Regions from separate parts of the Paenibacillus sp. KN14-4R genome, predicted to be linked through region 3. Evidence: a T-box and tRNA genes for the amino acid it is inferred to sense, from the RefSeq annotation. Region 3 holds a T-box; the other regions hold tRNA genes.
What was found. The T-box of region 3 lies ahead of ACSBOP_RS10905 (glutamine--tRNA ligase/YqeY domain fusion protein). A T-box ahead of a tRNA ligase gene usually reads a tRNA of that ligase, here a tRNA-Gln.
Positions count from the first base shown of each region.

Region 1: it encodes a tRNA-Gln, which carries the amino acid that the T-box ahead of ACSBOP_RS10905 (glutamine--tRNA ligase/YqeY domain fusion protein) is inferred to sense. The anticodon was not compared.
Region 2: it encodes a tRNA-Gln, which carries the amino acid that the T-box ahead of ACSBOP_RS10905 (glutamine--tRNA ligase/YqeY domain fusion protein) is inferred to sense. The anticodon was not compared.

Region 1 is NZ_CP197466.1:311,277-316,947, forward strand. It holds rRNA gene ACSBOP_RS01535 (23S ribosomal RNA) at 1-269, shown strand, start outside; rRNA gene rrf (5S ribosomal RNA) at 383-499, shown strand; tRNA gene ACSBOP_RS01545 (tRNA-Asn) at 505-580, shown strand; tRNA gene ACSBOP_RS01550 (tRNA-Thr) at 581-656, shown strand; tRNA gene ACSBOP_RS01555 (tRNA-Glu) at 697-771, shown strand; tRNA gene ACSBOP_RS01560 (tRNA-Val) at 779-854, shown strand; tRNA gene ACSBOP_RS01565 (tRNA-Thr) at 862-937, shown strand; tRNA gene ACSBOP_RS01570 (tRNA-Gln) at 956-1,030, shown strand; tRNA gene ACSBOP_RS01575 (tRNA-Lys) at 1,068-1,143, shown strand; tRNA gene ACSBOP_RS01580 (tRNA-Leu) at 1,159-1,241, shown strand; tRNA gene ACSBOP_RS01585 (tRNA-Gly) at 1,245-1,319, shown strand; tRNA gene ACSBOP_RS01590 (tRNA-Arg) at 1,341-1,417, shown strand; tRNA gene ACSBOP_RS01595 (tRNA-Pro) at 1,437-1,513, shown strand; tRNA gene ACSBOP_RS01600 (tRNA-Gly) at 1,540-1,613, shown strand; gene ppc (phosphoenolpyruvate carboxylase) at 1,758-4,547, shown strand; gene sigW (RNA polymerase sigma factor SigW) at 4,709-5,290, shown strand; gene ACSBOP_RS01615 (zf-HC2 domain-containing protein) at 5,390-5,671, shown strand, end outside.
Region 2 is NZ_CP197466.1:927,912-933,582, reverse strand. It holds gene ACSBOP_RS04540 (YhgE/Pip family protein) at 1-2,007, shown strand, start outside; gene ACSBOP_RS04535 (Lsa family ABC-F type ribosomal protection protein) at 2,471-3,949, shown strand; tRNA gene ACSBOP_RS04530 (tRNA-Leu) at 4,309-4,388, opposite strand; tRNA gene ACSBOP_RS04525 (tRNA-Arg) at 4,403-4,479, opposite strand; tRNA gene ACSBOP_RS04520 (tRNA-Leu) at 4,501-4,589, opposite strand; tRNA gene ACSBOP_RS04515 (tRNA-Cys) at 4,606-4,679, opposite strand; tRNA gene ACSBOP_RS04510 (tRNA-Gly) at 4,694-4,768, opposite strand; tRNA gene ACSBOP_RS04505 (tRNA-Gln) at 4,778-4,849, opposite strand; tRNA gene ACSBOP_RS04500 (tRNA-His) at 4,867-4,942, opposite strand; tRNA gene ACSBOP_RS04495 (tRNA-Trp) at 4,966-5,039, opposite strand; tRNA gene ACSBOP_RS04490 (tRNA-Tyr) at 5,045-5,129, opposite strand; tRNA gene ACSBOP_RS04485 (tRNA-Thr) at 5,145-5,220, opposite strand; tRNA gene ACSBOP_RS04480 (tRNA-Phe) at 5,234-5,309, opposite strand; tRNA gene ACSBOP_RS04475 (tRNA-Asp) at 5,359-5,435, opposite strand; tRNA gene ACSBOP_RS04470 (tRNA-Met) at 5,462-5,538, opposite strand; tRNA gene ACSBOP_RS04465 (tRNA-Val) at 5,557-5,632, opposite strand; tRNA gene ACSBOP_RS04460 (tRNA-Glu) at 5,640-5,671, opposite strand, start outside.
Region 3 is NZ_CP197466.1:2,303,439-2,309,109, reverse strand. It holds gene ACSBOP_RS10920 (FAD-dependent oxidoreductase) at 172-2,115, shown strand; gene ACSBOP_RS10915 (response regulator transcription factor) at 2,281-2,973, shown strand; gene ACSBOP_RS10910 (HAMP domain-containing sensor histidine kinase) at 2,997-4,115, shown strand; T-box leader at 4,152-4,405, shown strand; gene ACSBOP_RS10905 (glutamine--tRNA ligase/YqeY domain fusion protein) at 4,479-5,671, shown strand, end outside.

The DNA of each region.
Region 1 (5,671 bases), 2.0 Mb from region 3:
GGGCGTAGGAAATTTGAGAGGAGCTGTCCTTAGTACGAGAGGACCGGGATGGACGTACCGCTGGTGTACCAGTTGTTCCGCCAGGAGCACCGCTGGGTAGCTATGTACGGAGGGGATAAGCGCTGAAAGCATCTAAGCGCGAAGCCCCCCTCAAGATGAGATTTCCCAATTAGTAAGACCCCTTGTAGACGACGAGGTTGATAGGTTGGAGGTGGAAGCGCAGCAATGTGTGGAGCTGACCAATACTAATCGGTCGAGGGCTTATCTTAAATGACTTCGAAAGCATAATTGCTTTTGAATGAACAACTTCTATGACTTTAATGACTTCAATTCGCATCTAGTTTTCAAGGTACAAGCCTTGTTTCCAACCTTATGGAAAGCGTTTGGTGACGATGGCGGAAGGGAACCACGCGTACCCATCCCGAACACGACCGTTAAGCCTTCCAGCGCCGATGGTACTTGGACCGAAGGGTCCTGGGAGAGTAGGACGTCGCCAAGCATTGGTCCCTGATAGCTCAGTTGGTAGAGCACACGACTGTTAATCGTGTTGTCACAGGTTCGAGCCCTGTTCGGGGAGCCAGCTTCCATAGCTCAGTAGGTAGAGTGCATCCATGGTAAGGATGAGGTCACCGGTTCGATCCCGGTTGGAAGCTCCACAAGCTTCTTTTCCGAATCAGCTTAGAATACTAACATTAAGGCCCGTTGGTCAAGGGGTTAAGACACCTCCCTTTCACGGAGGTAACAGGGGTTCGAATCCCCTACGGGTCACCAACATTACGGAGGCTTAGCTCAGCTGGGAGAGCATCTGCCTTACAAGCAGAGGGTCAGCGGTTCGATCCCGTTAGCCTCCACCATTTATACGCCGTTGTAGCTCAACTGGTAGAGCAACTGACTTGTAATCAGTAGGTTGGGGGTTCAAGTCCTCTCGACGGCACCAGGATTCACTTTAAAATATTGGGGATTAGCCAAGCGGTAAGGCAACGGACTTTGACTCCGTCATGCAAAGGTTCAAATCCTTTATCCCCAGCCATTATTATCCTCGATGTAATAAGATGAGAGATAATTATGAGCCATTAGCTCAGTTGGTAGAGCACCTGACTTTTAATCAGGGTGTCGAAGGTTCGAGTCCTTCATGGCTCACCATGAATTACACAGTGTGCGCGTATGGCGGAATTGGCAGACGCACTAGACTTAGGATCTAGCGGGCGACCGTGGGGGTTCAAGTCCCTCTACGCGCACCATATGCGGAAGTGGCTCAGGGGTAGAGCATCGCCTTGCCAAGGCGAGGGTCGCGGGTTCGAATCCCGTCTTCCGCTCCATTTTTAATTTAACAGTAAATTGCGCCCTTAGCTCAGCTGGATAGAGCGTTTGACTACGAATCAAAAGGCCGGGAGTTCGAATCTCTCAGGGCGCGCCATTTTACTTATTAAGTTTGTCGGGACGTAGCTCAGCTTGGTAGAGCACCTGGTTTGGGACCAGGGGGTCGCATGTTCAAATCGTGTCGTCCCGACCATTATTTTCTTTTATCGCATTTATCATGCGGGTGTAGTTCAATGGTAGAACTTCAGCCTTCCAAGCTGATAGCGTGGGTTCGATTCCCATCACCCGCTCCATACACAATAATGACAGGCCCTTAGATAAGGGTCTTTTTTGTTTATCTAGTCAAAAAAGCTATGGTGTAGGCACGCTTTGTGTTAAAATGTTTCAATGATGGAATTTAGTATATAGAAAATAGACGCATATTGGGGTGAGAGAGTATGTCAGAGATCGAGATATCCAGCCAGAAATCGAGCACAAACAATTCTCTTCGCAGAGATATTCGTTTCTTGGGTAATATTCTAGGAGAAGTACTGGTTCATCAAGGTGGAAGTGAACTTCTACACATTGTTGAAAAAATTCGTGAGATGAGCAAGTCGATGCGTGTTCACTTTGTACCTGAGATTTTTGATGAGTTTAAACAAACAATTAGAGGTCTTCAGCCAGAGACACGCCATCAGGTTATTCGTGCTTTTGCAATTTATTTTCAACTAATTAATATTGCAGAACAGAATCACCGAATTCGTCGCAAAAGAGACTACGAACGTACCTCAGGAGATATGATTCAACCTGGATCAATTGAGAGTATTGTCCAGAATTTGAAATATAATAATCTCTCTCCGAATGAAGTGAAGGAGATTATTCATTCGATTTCTCTAGAACTTGTGATGACCGCCCACCCTACTGAAGCAATGCGCCGTGCTGTGCTTGACATTCATCAACGCATTTCAGAAGATGTGATGCTGCTTGACGATCCGAGTCTAACCAATCGTGAGCGTGAACAGCTGCGTGATAGATTACTTTGTGAAGTTCTTACGCTTTGGCAAACAGACGAACTTCGTGATCGTAAACCTACTGTAATTGATGAAGTGAAGAATGGTTTATATTATTTTGACGAAACGTTATTCGATGTATTGCCTGAAGTGTATCATGAATTAGAACGTTGTTTGAATAAATTTTATCCTGATGAGCCATGGCATGTGCCATCATTCTTGCGATTCGGTTCATGGATTGGTGGGGACCGAGATGGTAATCCATCGGTGACTGCTGATGTAACATGGGAGACCTTGACGTTACACCGTGAGCTTGCTCTTCGTAAATATGAAGAAATTTTGCAAAAAGTGCTGCAGCACATGAGCTTTTCTAAAAATATTGTGAATGTTACAGACGAATTGCTGGAATCAATTCAAAAAGATAGTGAAGTCATTGAACATAGTCGATATGATCTATGGCGTAATGAGAAAGAACCGTATCGAATTAAGGTTTCTTATATGCTTGAGAAAATTTCTAATACGGGTAACCCGAATGCGGATGCTTCTCATAAATATGAGTCACCAGAGCTTTTTATCGAAGATTTGAAAATCATTGCTCGTAGTTTGCAAAGTCATTTTGCAGGATATGTTGCGGATGCTTATATAAATAAATTAATTCGACAGGTGGAGTTGTTTGGTTTCCATCTCTCTACTTTAGATATTCGTCAGCACAGCAAGGAACACGAGCTTGCCATGACAGAGATTCTAGAGAAAATGGAGATTCACACAAATTATTCGGAGCTTAGTGAAGATGAGAAAGTGAATGTCCTTACAAGCATTTTGAATGATCCACGACCGATCACATCTTCTTATCTCCAGTATTCGGAAAACACACAGGAATGCTTGGATGTGTATCACACGGCTTATCGAGCACAAAAAGAATTCGGTCAGCGTTGTATTAGCTCTTACCTCATCTCGATGACACAAGGAGCAAGTGATTTACTGGAGGTTCTTGTGTTTGCAAAGGAAGCTGGCCTATATCGTCGTGAAGCTAGTGGTAAAGTAACGTGTACCATTCAATCTGTTCCGTTGTTTGAAACGATTGACGATCTACATGAAGCGCCACAAATTATGACGACACTGTTTGAGATTTCCGCATATCGTGCTTCCATCAATCCTTTTACACAACTGCATGAAATTATGCTTGGTTATTCGGATAGTAATAAAGATGGCGGCGTAATTACCGCGAACTGGGAGCTTCGGATGGCTCTTCGTGATATTACAGAGGTTGGCAATCGTTATGGTGTTAAACTTAAGTTCTTCCATGGACGCGGAGGGGCACTAGGAAGAGGTGGAATGCCGCTTAACCGCAGTATTTTGGCTCAACCAGCGGATACGCTTGGAGCAGGAATCAAGATCACAGAGCAAGGTGAGGTTCTTTCCTCCCGTTATTCATTAAAAGGAATTGCGTATCGCTCCTTAGAGCAAGCTACATTTGCCTTGATTACAGCATCAGTGATGTCGCGTGATCCGCAGGTAGATCCGGCCGACCCAACATGGGAAGACATTATGCGTGATATTTCGGAACAATCGATGGTGAAATACCAGGATCTCATTTTCCGAGATAAAGATTTTATGACATTCTTCAAAGAATCAACACCGCTTCCTGAGATTGGCGAGTTAAATATCGGTTCCCGGCCATCGAAGCGGAAGAATAGTGATAAGTTTGAAGATCTTCGTGCGATTCCATGGGTATTCGCTTGGACGCAAAGTCGTTATTTGTTACCAGCTTGGTATGCAGCAGGCACAGGTTTGCAAAGCTTTTATCAAAACAAGCCGGAGAACATGAAGGTTCTACAAACCATGTACGCGGAGTGGTCATTCTTTAGTCAGATGATCGATAACTTGCAAATGGCACTGGCTAAAGCAGACTTGCTGATTGCCAAGCAATATGGTTTGATGATTAAGGATCCTGCAATCGCAGAGCGTATTTATAAGCTCATCCGTGAGGAATTCGAACTTACGTCTCAGTTACTGCTGCAAATTACAGGCCAGACTGGGATTTTGGATAATGTGCCTGTTATTCAGGAGTCCATTCGACTTCGGAATCCATATGTAGATCCACTTTCTTACATGCAGGTGGAATTGCTTAAGGAACTTCGGGCATTAAGAGAGAACAATCAAGATGATGTGGAACTGATTCGTGAAGTGTTGATTACGATTAATGGTATAGCAGCGGGACTACGGAATACAGGCTGATTGATGATAAGAAAACATGCATGTGGATAGAATGAAAGTCGAGAATCTGTTAGATCAGATGCCTCGGCTTTCTGTGCGCTTATATTTTTGAAAAAATAGAAAACGAAATTGATTCTGTTACGTATAAGAATCGAAAGCCTCGAGAGTTGGAGGAGTTAGATTTGAATTTTGTAGAGACAAGGCTGGCAAAGCTTGCACGAAGTGGCGATCGGCTTGCATTTGCTGAGCTAGTAGATTTATATAAGGATAAAATATATCACCTTGCTTATCGGATGCTTGGGAATAAACAAGAAGCAGAGGATGCTGTGCAGGAAACGTTCCTGCGGCTATATACAAATCTGCATCGATATGATGAAACACAGAAATTTTCGACATGGATTTTTAGAATCGCAACGAATTTATGCATTGATCGTCTGCGTAAACGTAAGCCTGTGTACTCCCTTGATGCTGATATGGATGGAGGAGAAGGTAACGATTTCTATGCCATGATGCCAAGTAACGAAGAAACACCGGAGAAGCAAGTGATTGTATCAGAGACGCAGCAGCTTATTCGTAAAGCGATTGAAACGATGCCAGAGAAGTATAAATCCATTGTAATCCTGCGGTATTTGCAGGATATGTCTTTGCAGGAGATTAGTGATGTGCTTGATATGCCGGTTACGACGATTAAGACGAGGCTGCATCGAGGTCGGGATTATTTGAGAAAGAAATTAGAGATGTCTGGAACCGTTGCTTTACTGTAACAAATTAATCTTGGACAACTATTTTTGATAAAAGTGAAACATTGTGTGAATAAAAACGTATGGTATTAAACGATGTAGAGGATTTGAAAGGAGTGGCTTATGATGAATTGTAAGGAAGCCCTTCCACTGATGCATGAGGTGCTGGATGGTGATGCTACTGCGGCGCAAGCTAGAGAGCTGCGACAACACATTCAGACATGCGAAGATTGTGCGAAGCGGTATAAAGCCTTAGAGACGACAGAAGCGCTCGTACACTCCATGCCTTTTATGGCAGCGCCTAGTGGTTTGATGGAGCAGATTATGAGTGGTCTGCCACCGGAAAGAAAGCGAAACTCTTGGACACAATGGATTCGTAAACATCCTGCTGTGTCAGTTGCTGCT
Region 2 (5,671 bases), 1.4 Mb from region 3:
AGTACAAGTGGGCTGCTTGTTGCGATTGTCAACGACGATAAAGGGACAACCATTCAAGGGAAAGACGTGAATATCGGTAATGAAATTGTTAATTCCTTAAAAGAAAATAATCTGCTGGGTTGGAGGTTCGTAGACCGAGCAGAGGCGCAGTCAGGTGTCGAGCATGGCAAATATTACGCAAGCATTGACATTACCCCTGATTTCTCCGAAAAAATAGCTACTATCCTAACTAATGACCCCGTTAAGCCTGAACTCATCTATAGTGTAAATGAAAAAATCAACGCGGTTGCTCCTAAAATTACGGCTACAGGAGCTTCCGGCATTGCCGAACAGATCAGTAAAAATTTTGTTAAAACAGCAACTACTACGATCTTCACCCTATTTAATGAATTAGGTGCCGATATTCAGCAAAACCTCCCTAGCATTGAAAAAGTAAAGCAAATCGTTTTTAAGCTTGAAAGTGAGTTCCCACAAATTAAAGAAATCATCAACCTTGCCTTAACAGATGCGGGTAAAGCCCAACGTCTTGTCAGTAATATTCAAGATAATTTACCTACGATCGAACGGTTATCCAAAAACGGGCAAGAGATGTCATCTGACTTCTTAAACTTTTCAAATAAGGCCGAAGATGCACTGGTCAAAGCCGGTCCTGGTATCAAACAAGATTTAACCATGCTCCAGGAAATTGCATCTTCAACGGAAGACATCACTTCATTACTGATGAACAGTGATATTAAACCGGAAAAAGCTATTCCTACTGCAAAATCTATAAGTGAAAGACTCGGCCTCGCAGGTAAAGCCGTAGATGGTATTGTAGGCTTCTTAAATCGTCTGCAAACAATGGGAGGCAATAATAAACTAGCAAGCGCGATAGACTCACTAAACGGTGTTAAAAATAAATTTAATGAACAACAAAATAATATCCAAAAGATTATTTCATTAATTGAGCAAGGTAAAAAGCCAACAGAAGCCTTAATAAACAACGTCAACCAACTTTCCAAGCAATTAAAACAAGATTTAGGTGGGGTTATTGATGGTTTTGATACTACAATCATGCCTGCCATTCAAAATGCAATCGACAAATCCAAATCCATTGCTAAAGATGTAGGAGATATCCTAGCACAAGCACAAAAGAGTCTGCCAGATGTCACTAGCTTACTTTCTGATGCCGCTAAAGGAATTGATTTAGGGAAAGATGAGTTAGCAAAAGTTCAAAAAGACTTACCTGATATCGAGCGTAAAATACATCAACTTGCTAATAAAATTCGTGAGTTCGAAAACAGTGCAGACATAAAAGAAATTATTGATCTGCTCAAGCACGATATTAAGAAGCAAAGTGACTTTTTTGCCGAACCTGTCCTTTTAAAGGAAAATAAAATATTCCCAATGCCCAACTATGGCTCCAGCATGTCTCCTTTTTTTACAACCCTTTCGTTATGGGTCGGTGCATTATTACTCATTTCTCTTTTATCTGTAGATGTACATCAACCAAGTGCTAATTATAAGAGCTATCAAATATTCTTTGGGCGGTTCCTTACTTTCCTAATGATTGCTCTATTACAAGCCCTTGTAGTAACGCTAGGTGACATTTATATTCTAGAAACGTATGTCGTCCATAAAGGATTCTTTATTTTATTTGCACTTTTTAACAGTACAGTATTCACACTTATCATTTATACGATGGTTTCAATTTTCGGTGATGTAGGTAAAGCACTTTGTATCGTCTTGTTGGTATTGCAAATTTCCGGTTCAGGTGGAACATTCCCCATTCAAGTGACGCCGCCATTTTTCCAAGCAATCTATCCCTTCTTGCCATTTACTCACGCTATTAACATCATGCGCGAAGCAGCTGCAGGCATATTGTGGGATGTTGTTGCAAAGAATTGTATCATTCTTATCATCTATGGTAGTTTAATGATTTTGCTTGGTGTTGCACTCAAGAAAAGTATTAATAAGTTCACCGCGAAGTTTAAAAAAAGGCTTAAAAGCAGCGACCTCATACATTAACTTCTACATTCAATTGAGTTAAATGGATTGGTTATTTTGCCCTCACGATTTTGAGTCGCGCATACTATTCGGAAGATAGCAGAAGATAAGTTCAAGAAGAGGAATCTAATAACTGCGAAAAGCCTTGTTAAATCAAGTTTTTTTGCGCAAGCCCCGTAAATGCTCGTGCCAACTGAAGTTCTTACTGAAAAGTTGAAATGTTAAATTAAATATGCTAGAATACTGTCAAATATGAAACGGGAGTTGAGGAGAATAATGTAAAATTTCTTGCTTAAATTACGAAAGGTAAAACAAAAAATTGTTTTATTCTTTGTAGAGCAAGAAAGTTACTTATTCTTTTCACTCAAATAAAATAACATTTTATCTACCCCATTATTTGGGTTAGCTTTTAACATTGTTTATTTGAGCTACAAGAAAGGTAACTTTCTTGTAGCTTTTTATTTTTTGGATGGAGGAAATTGCCATGTCTTTAATCAATGTGTCTGACCTAACCTTTGCTTATGAGGGTAGTTACGACAACATCTTCGAAAACGTTAGCTTTCAAATTGATACAGATTGGAAATTAGGTTTTACTGGAAGAAACGGTCGAGGAAAAACAACCTTTCTGAATCTGCTACTTGGTAAATATGATTACAGTGGAACCATCTCAGCAAATGTCAGTTTTGAATACTTTCCTTTTCAAGTTAAACACAAGGAACTTAATACCCTGGATGTTATCGACGAAATTTATCCTGACTACGAGTATTGGCAGATCGTACGCGAACTGTCTTTGCTGAAGGTGTCAGAGGATGTGTTATATCGGCCGTTTGAAACCATGTCAAACGGGGAGCAAACAAAAGTATTATTAGCAACCTTGTTTTTGAAGGAAAACAGTTTTCTGCTTATCGACGAGCCAACTAACCATTTGGACATTCACGCACGGAAACTGGTTAGCGATTATCTCAAAAAAAAGAAAGGATTTATTTTGGTTTCACACGATCGAGCATTTCTAGATAACTGTGTAGATCACATTCTTTCTATAAACAAAACTCATATTGAGGTTCAAAACGGTAATTTCTCGGATTGGTGGGAGAATAAACAAAGACAGGATAATTATGAGTTAGCTGAAAACGACAAACTACGGAAAGATATTAAACGGCTGTCTGAAGCTTCAAAGAGAACGAGTAACTGGTCTCACGAAGTAGAAAAAACAAAAAACGGCACTCGAAACTCCGGTTCAAAAGTCGATAAAGGATATATCGGACACAAGGCCGCCAAAATGATGAAACGCTCGAAATCGATTGAACAGAGACAGCAATCCTCAATTGAGGAAAGTTCCAAACTTTTGAAAAATATCGAAAGCGCGGAGAGTTTGAAAATTACTCAACTTACCTATAATAAAAAGTTGATGGTCGAATTAGAGAATGTTTCAATTCATTACGTAGAACACACAGTATGCAACGACGTAACCTTTACCATTGAACAAGGAGAACGTATTATACTTGCAGGTCCAAACGGTTCAGGGAAATCAAGTATTCTCAAGCTGATTCTTGGCGAGGAGATTCCTTTTACAGGAACGTTTCGCAAAGGTAGTCAACTAAAAATTTCATATGTCTCACAAGACACCTCTCATTTGCAAGGTAACTTAACAGATTTTGCAAGCAAGAACGAGATTGATGAGAGTTTGTTCAAAGCGATTTTAAGAAAACTCGATATTTCGCGCATACAATTTGAAAAAGATATGTCTTCATTCAGCGGCGGACAGAAGAAAAAGGTATTAATCGCAAAGAGCTTATGCGAGAAAGCACATCTCCATGTATGGGACGAACCGTTAAACTTTATTGATGTCATTTCCCGTATCCAACTCGAAGAATTATTGCTGGAACATTCCCCGACAATAATTTTTGTTGAGCATGACAGCGAATTTTGTAAAAATATCGCCACTAAAATTGTGAATCTGTAATGTAATTTTATGCTTATTTTATCTCAGGAGGTTGGAATAAATGTTTAGGTGACATTTACATTCTAGGCACGTATGTCGTCCATAAAGGATTATTTAACAGTACGGTATTCACTCTTATTATGTATACGATGGTTTCAATTTTCGATGATGTTGGTAAAGCACTTTGTTTGGTGTTGCACTCAAAAAAGTATTAATAAGTTCACAGCGAAGTTTAAAAAAAGCTTAAAAGCAGCGACCTCATTCATTAACTTCTACATTCAATTGAGTCAATTGGATAGGTCATCTAGCTTACCATCTAACACAAAAAAATAAGCCTTGATGATCATGAATTAAATGATCATCAAGGCTTATTGCTGTAATGCCGGTGAAGGGACTCGAACCCCCACGGTTTCCCTCACGATTTTGAGTCGCGCGCGTCTGCCAATTCCGCCACACCGGCTTGCCAAAAAATAATGGCGCGCCCTGAGAGATTCGAACTCCCGGCCTTTTGATTCGTAGTCAAACGCTCTATCCAGCTGAGCTAAGGGCGCAAAATCTGTGTTGTTAATAAATGGTGCCGAAGACCAGACTTGAACTGGTACGGTAGTCACCTACCGCAGGATTTTAAGTCCTGTGCGTCTGCCGATTCCGCCACTCCGGCGAGTTAATAAAGATTATGGAGGCGCCACCCAGACTCGAACTGGGGGTAAAGCTTTTGCAGAGCTCTGCCTTACCACTTGGCTATGGCGCCACTATCTTTGGAAATGGAGCGGAAGACGGGATTCGAACCCGCGACCCTCGCCTTGGCAAGGCGATGCTCTACCCCTGAGCCACTTCCGCATATATATACTGGGGATATAGGATTTGAACCTATGCATGACGGAGTCAAAGTCCGTTGCCTTACCGCTTGGCTAATCCCCACTATTGTCTTGAAAAAATGGGGCGGACGAGGGGAATTGAACCCCCGAATGTCGGATCCACAAACCGATGCGTTAACCACTTCGCCACGACCGCCACGAAATTTCAGGAAAAATAATTGGCAGGGGCAGCAGGAATTGAACCCACACCAAAGGTTTTGGAGACCTTTGTTCTACCTTTAAACTATGCCCCTATAAATGGTGGAGGCTGATGGATTCGAACCACCGAACTCGAAGAGAGCAGATTTACAGTCTGCCGTGTTTAGCCACTTCACTAAGCCTCCGGAAGAAAATACCTATGGTGCCGTCGAGAGGACTTGAACCCCCAACCTACTGATTACAAGTCAGTTGCTCTACCAGTTGAGCTACAACGGCATATTATTAAGAATGGTGGCTCGGGACGGAATCGAACCGCCGACACGAGGATTTTCAGTCCTCTGCTCTACCGACTGAGCTACCGAGCCTCACATTTAGGCCCATTATGCATAATTAATGCATATTTTGAAAGATAAATGGCGGAGCTGACGAGATTCGAACTCGCGGTCTCCTGCGTGACAGGCAGGCATGTTAGGCCTCTACACCACAGCTCCACATTAGGTTTCTCATGAAGAGAATTTGGTTGCGGGGGCAGGATTTGAACCTGCGGCCTTCGGGTTATGAGCCCGACGAGCTACCGAGCTGCTCCACCCCGCGTTATTATTGAAATATAAATGGTGGAGGCTAACGGGATCGAACCGCTGACCCTCTGCTTGTAAGGCAGATGCTCTCCCAGCTGAGCTAAGCCTCCGTAATGTTGGTGACCCGTAGGGGATTCGAACCCCTGTTA
Region 3 (5,671 bases):
CACACTATTGAAAAAGACAAAAAGTTCTTAATTTTTTTTAAGAATCATTTAAGCAATACATAATCGCACCTCAAAAAAGCATTAACATCTGTAGGTTATTCTATTCGTACAGTAGGAAAAAGGCATTGGACTTTTCTACTAGGAAGACAATACATCTATGAGGTGATTAATTTGTTACGAAACAAAGTGTTTTTAATAGCCGTACTGCTCATGGTACTGCTAGGAGTTGGAACCGCCACATTTACTTACTTCACGAGGGATAAAAGTACTGAAATTGTAGCTGTGAAAGGGCTTGTGAAACCTGAGCTGAATACCGTACATTCTGTTGAACGGCTTAAAGATCACTATGACTTGATTGTAGTTGGTACCGACCCAGAGGGAATAACCGCAGCAATCTCCGCGGCACGTAATGGACTTCAGACACTGCTAATTGATAGTCGGAATCGGCCGGTTTTAGGAGGACTGATGACAGTTGGTTGGTTGAACAGTATTGATATGAATTGGGATAAAAGTTCTTCGCAGCTTGGTAAGCAGCCTGACTATTTTAACAAAGGTATTTTTGCAGAATGGTATAAAAAAATAGAAGGTGATTCTTTCGATGTAACGACTGCTGCGAATGCATTCTATGATTTAATTCAAAATGAGAAAAATATTGATCTTTATATGATGGCCAAGAACGTGGAGCCAATCATCAAGAAAGAAAAGAACAGTACTCTGGTAGAGGGACTAAGTTTTACAAAAGCGGACGGTACGAATCATAAAGTGCTAGCGAAAACAGTTATTGATGCTACACAGGATGCAGATATAGCGGCTGAAGCGGGAGGTTCATTTACAATAGGACGCGAAGATTTAGGTGATGAAAAATCGCGCATGGCGGTTACCGCCGTGTTTCGTTTAAACAACATCGATGAGAAAGCATGGAGTCTGATTTCCAAACGGTTAAAAAGTGGCAATGATAGTAATGCGGGTGTCAGTAAAATGTCCGCATGGGGCTATGGGAAGGAAATGCAAGATTATGAACCTTTGAATAAAGAGCGTACAAAAATGCGTGGCTTGAATATTGGGCGTCAGTTAGACGGAACTATACTGATTAATGCGTTGCAAATCTTCGGAATTGATGGCTTGAACCCAGATTCAGTTAAAGAAGGATTGGATATTGCCAAAAAAGAAATTCCAAATGTAGTGAAATTTTTGAAAAAATTCGACGAGTTCAAGAATGCTGAATTAGTCGGGGTAGCGCCTGAACTATATGTTCGTGAGACTCGTCACATGAATGGTTTGTACCGATTGAGTGTCATCGATTTACTAGAAAACCGTGATCAATGGGATCGTATCGCTTTTGGTTCTTATCCGGCAGATATTCAAAGAACGTCACCAACGGATAACGGAGCAGTTGTCGTACACCCATCGAAATATGCAGTGCCCTTCCGCAGTATTGTTCCAAACAACTTAGACGGAATCCTAGTCGTGGGAAGATCCGCAAGTTATGATACACTCGCTCATGGCAGCGCTCGTGTTATTCCGAATGGAATGGCAGAAGGACAAGCTGCAGGTGCAGCAGCCAAGCTGGCTATTGAACAAGGAGTTAGCTTCCGAACAATGGCTGAATCCAAAACTGTGATCGCTGAGCTTCAACAACGCCTTAATGATCAAGGTATGGATCTAAAACCGTATACCCCTAAAACGCAAAGCTTTATGAAACTTAAGCAATATGAAGGCTTGAAAGCTGCCGTTTACCTGGGGATTGCGGTGGGATCTTATAATAACGAAGCATTTAAACTAGACAAGCCCTCGAACCCTCAGCGGATAGTAAATGAATTGCTCACCATTCAGAGAAAGTATAAACAGCATTTTGAAGGAGTTGCACCTGAATCTCTTAAAAATGTGAAAGAACCTGCGACAGAAGCTTTAACTTTGCAGCAAGCAAGTTATTCCATCGCATTATGCGTGGGGATGGAAACAACTCTCGAGACAGCCCAGACAGATTTATTAAATAAAGGACTCCTTACCAAACCCACCATTGCACTCATTGAAGATCCGAAGAAATTGACGGATGGTGATGTCTTCATGATGCTTAAGGAGACGGTTGAGGGACTAACGGGTACTAAACTTTAATGCGGAAGCGAAGAGCAGTATAGTCATTGACTCCTTCATGGAGTTGATGGCCATACTGTTTTTATCTTTTACAGCTATTGTAACAAAAGCTCTTATTGATTATCATGATCAGATAAGCAAGTACCTTACAGCAGGCACGAAAGTGTAAGAACAAGGAGGGTATATATGTATAGAAGTACCATTCTCTTGGTTGATGATGAGAAGGAAATAACGAATCTCCTCGAAATCTATCTTAAAAATGAAGGATACGATTTATTAATCGCAAATGATGGCATAGAGGCACTGGAACTTTTACATTCTAATCATGTCGATTTGATCATACTAGATGTCATGATGCCTCGTATGGATGGCATTCAAGCGTGTATAAAAATACGGGAAGCAAAACAAATGCCGATCATTATGCTTTCCGCTAAGGGTCAAGAAATTGATAAAATAACAGGTTTGAGTATTGGCGCGGATGATTATGTCGTTAAGCCATTTAGTCCACTGGAAATATTAGCAAGAGTTAAATCTCAGCTGCGTCGATACAGACATTTCAATGCGAACGAAGTCAGAAGCGATAACGAAATTGTGATCGATGACCTTGTTATTAATGTGCCAACACACAAAGTGTTTGTCGACAACAACCTAATCAAATTGACGCCACGTGAATTTTCGATTTTATATACATTAGCCTCAAAGCGTGGGAACGTACTGAGCATGGAACAAATTTACGAATCCGTTTGGGACGAGCCTTTCTATGAGTCGAATAACACCGTAATGGTTCACATCCGCAAAATTCGGGAAAAACTTGAAAAAGATCCAAGCGCACCACAGTACATTAAAACCGTATGGGGAATCGGCTATATGATCGAATAATTGATCGGGGAATTGACATGAAAATGAAATTAAATTTTATTTATACGATACGTTGGAAGTTTATTCTTGTATTCTTACTAAGTATTGCATCTACCGTTCTTTCCATGTATATCTGTTATCGTTTGTTTCTCTATTTGGTGTATATAACACCGTTCAGAACACCCATTCGTTGGGTTGTCAACAATATGGGTTCAACCCCGATTCTGATCATTACCGGTTGTTTACTCTTTTTAGTTTATTTTTTTGTGTTCAGCCGAAAAGTTTTTCGATATTTGGAAGAAATTACGAGAGGACTTCAGGAAATTTCGAAGGGTAATCTTTTGTATGAAATAACAGCTAAATCTTCGGATGAATTAGGAACAGTAGCTGAAAATTTTAACCAAATGACGAAGAAGCTGCGTAAATCTATTGAAGAAGAGCGAAATGCAGAAAAGACTAAGAATGAATTGATTACAGGGGTGTCTCACGATTTGCGTACACCACTTACCTCGATTCTTGGATATTTAGAATTAATTGAGACAGATCGATATAAAGATGAAGTAGAACTTCGCTATTACACGAAAATTGCATATGAAAAATCGAAAAACTTAAAAAACCTGATTGACCATCTTTTTGAATATACATCCCTTCGGGGGGAAGTTCTCCAGCTTCAAATGAAAAAAGTGAACATTATCGGTTTTCTTAAGCAACTAGCTGAGGAATTTAACCCTCAATTGGAAAAAGAAGGTATGTCATACCGGTTGATGGCAAAAGAAGAAAGTCTATTCGTACAAGCGGATGGACACCAATTGATGCGAGCTTATGAAAATATTATTTCAAATGCAATCCGTCATGGTAGCGGGGGCGTCTATTTAGATATTCACATTAGCAAAGATCAAGATGAGGTAGTAGTGAAAGTTATTAACTATGGTGAGACCATTTTGGAGCGGGATTTACCTTATTTATTTGATCGGTTTTATCGTGCAGATCGATCAAGATCATCTCAAAATGGTGGAACCGGACTAGGACTAGCCATAACCAAAAGCATTATAGAACTTCATGGGGGACATATAACTGCTCGCAGTAGTGGAAATGAAACGGTATTCGAAACCAGGTTACCGCTTTACCCTGACACCGTCAACAAGCATATTCGTTTACAATAAAGGGAATGATTTGTTATTATAATTAGCAATATGGAATTAAACGCATTGATGAGAAGAGTAGAGGGAAAATATCTTGCACAGAGAGCTCCGGTAGCTGAAAAGGAGCAAAGAAATTTTCCTCGAACCAAGCCTCTGAGCAGCATATCGGAACCTTCAATGGGGATGATGTGACGGGAGCTCCCGTTATAGAGCTAGAGTATAAGCATTGCACGCAATGCCGTACTTGAAGAGGTTAATATGGCGACATATTAATGAATCTGGGGTGGCACCGCGAAAACTTCGTCCCCAAGACATAAAGTCTTGGAGGTGAGGTTTTTTTTGTATCGGATTATCACTTATTAAATTCATTAGGAGGAGTCGACCATGAGTAATCTTAAGGAGAATCATACCGAGCATTTCATATTTAAATTGATTAGCGAGGAGCTTGAGGAAAGTCCATTTGGCAGGGAAATGTGCACCCGATTTCCTCCCGAACCCAATGGCTATCTTCACATCGGAAGCGCCTACGCGATACACACGAATTATACAATAGCCCAAAAGTTTAACGGAACGTTTCATTTACGCTTTGACGACACAAATCCCCTTAAGGAAGATATCAAGTATGTGAATGCGATTATGGAGGATATCAAATGGCTGGGATACGATCCAGAAAATCATATCTACTATGGCTCGGACTACTCGAACGAAATATATAACGCCGCAGTCACACTGATCAAGCATGGTAAGGCTTACGTTTGTGATTTGACGCCGAACGAAGTAACGGAGTATCGAGGGACTTTGACGGAACCGGGCAGGAAAAGCCCTTATAGAAACCGATCAGTCGAGGAGAATCTAGCGCTCTTTGCAAAAATGAAGAATGGTGACTTCCCGGCTTCCTCCAAGGTTGTCCGAGCAAAGATTGATATGGGCTCACCCAATATAAATCTACGTGATCCTGTTATTTATCGAATTATCTACGCTGAGCATTACAGGACGGGAAGTGACTGGTGCATCTATCCGATGTACGATTTTGCCCATCCTATTCAAGACGCGATTGAGGGTATCACCTATTCCTTATGCTCTAACGAATTCAAAGACCACCGCCCTTTGTACGAATGGGTGTTAAAGGAGCTGGATATCCAAGAACCTCCGCGGCAAAGGGAATTCGGTCGGCTGAACTTAACGGGTGTTGTGACAAGCAAGCGATTTTTGAGACAGCTGGTTGAAGGGGGTTATGTAGACGGTTGGGATGATCCGAGACTTCCAACACTCCGTGGCCTTAGAAGAAGGGGTTTCACTCCATCGAGCATACGGAGTTTTATTGAGGAGATTGGCAGCATCCGATCTCAAAGTACGGTAGACATTTCGCTTTTGGATCATTGCCTCAGACAGGATCTAAAAGAAAAAACGGTTAGTGTCATGGCTGTTTTAAAACCATTAAAGGTCGTCATTACCAATTATCCAGAGGAAGAAGTGGAGATGTTAATGATTGAAAACAACAGCGAAAACGAGGCACTGGGGAAAAGAGAGGTTCCATTTTCAAAAACCATATATATCGAGCATGACGATTTTATGGA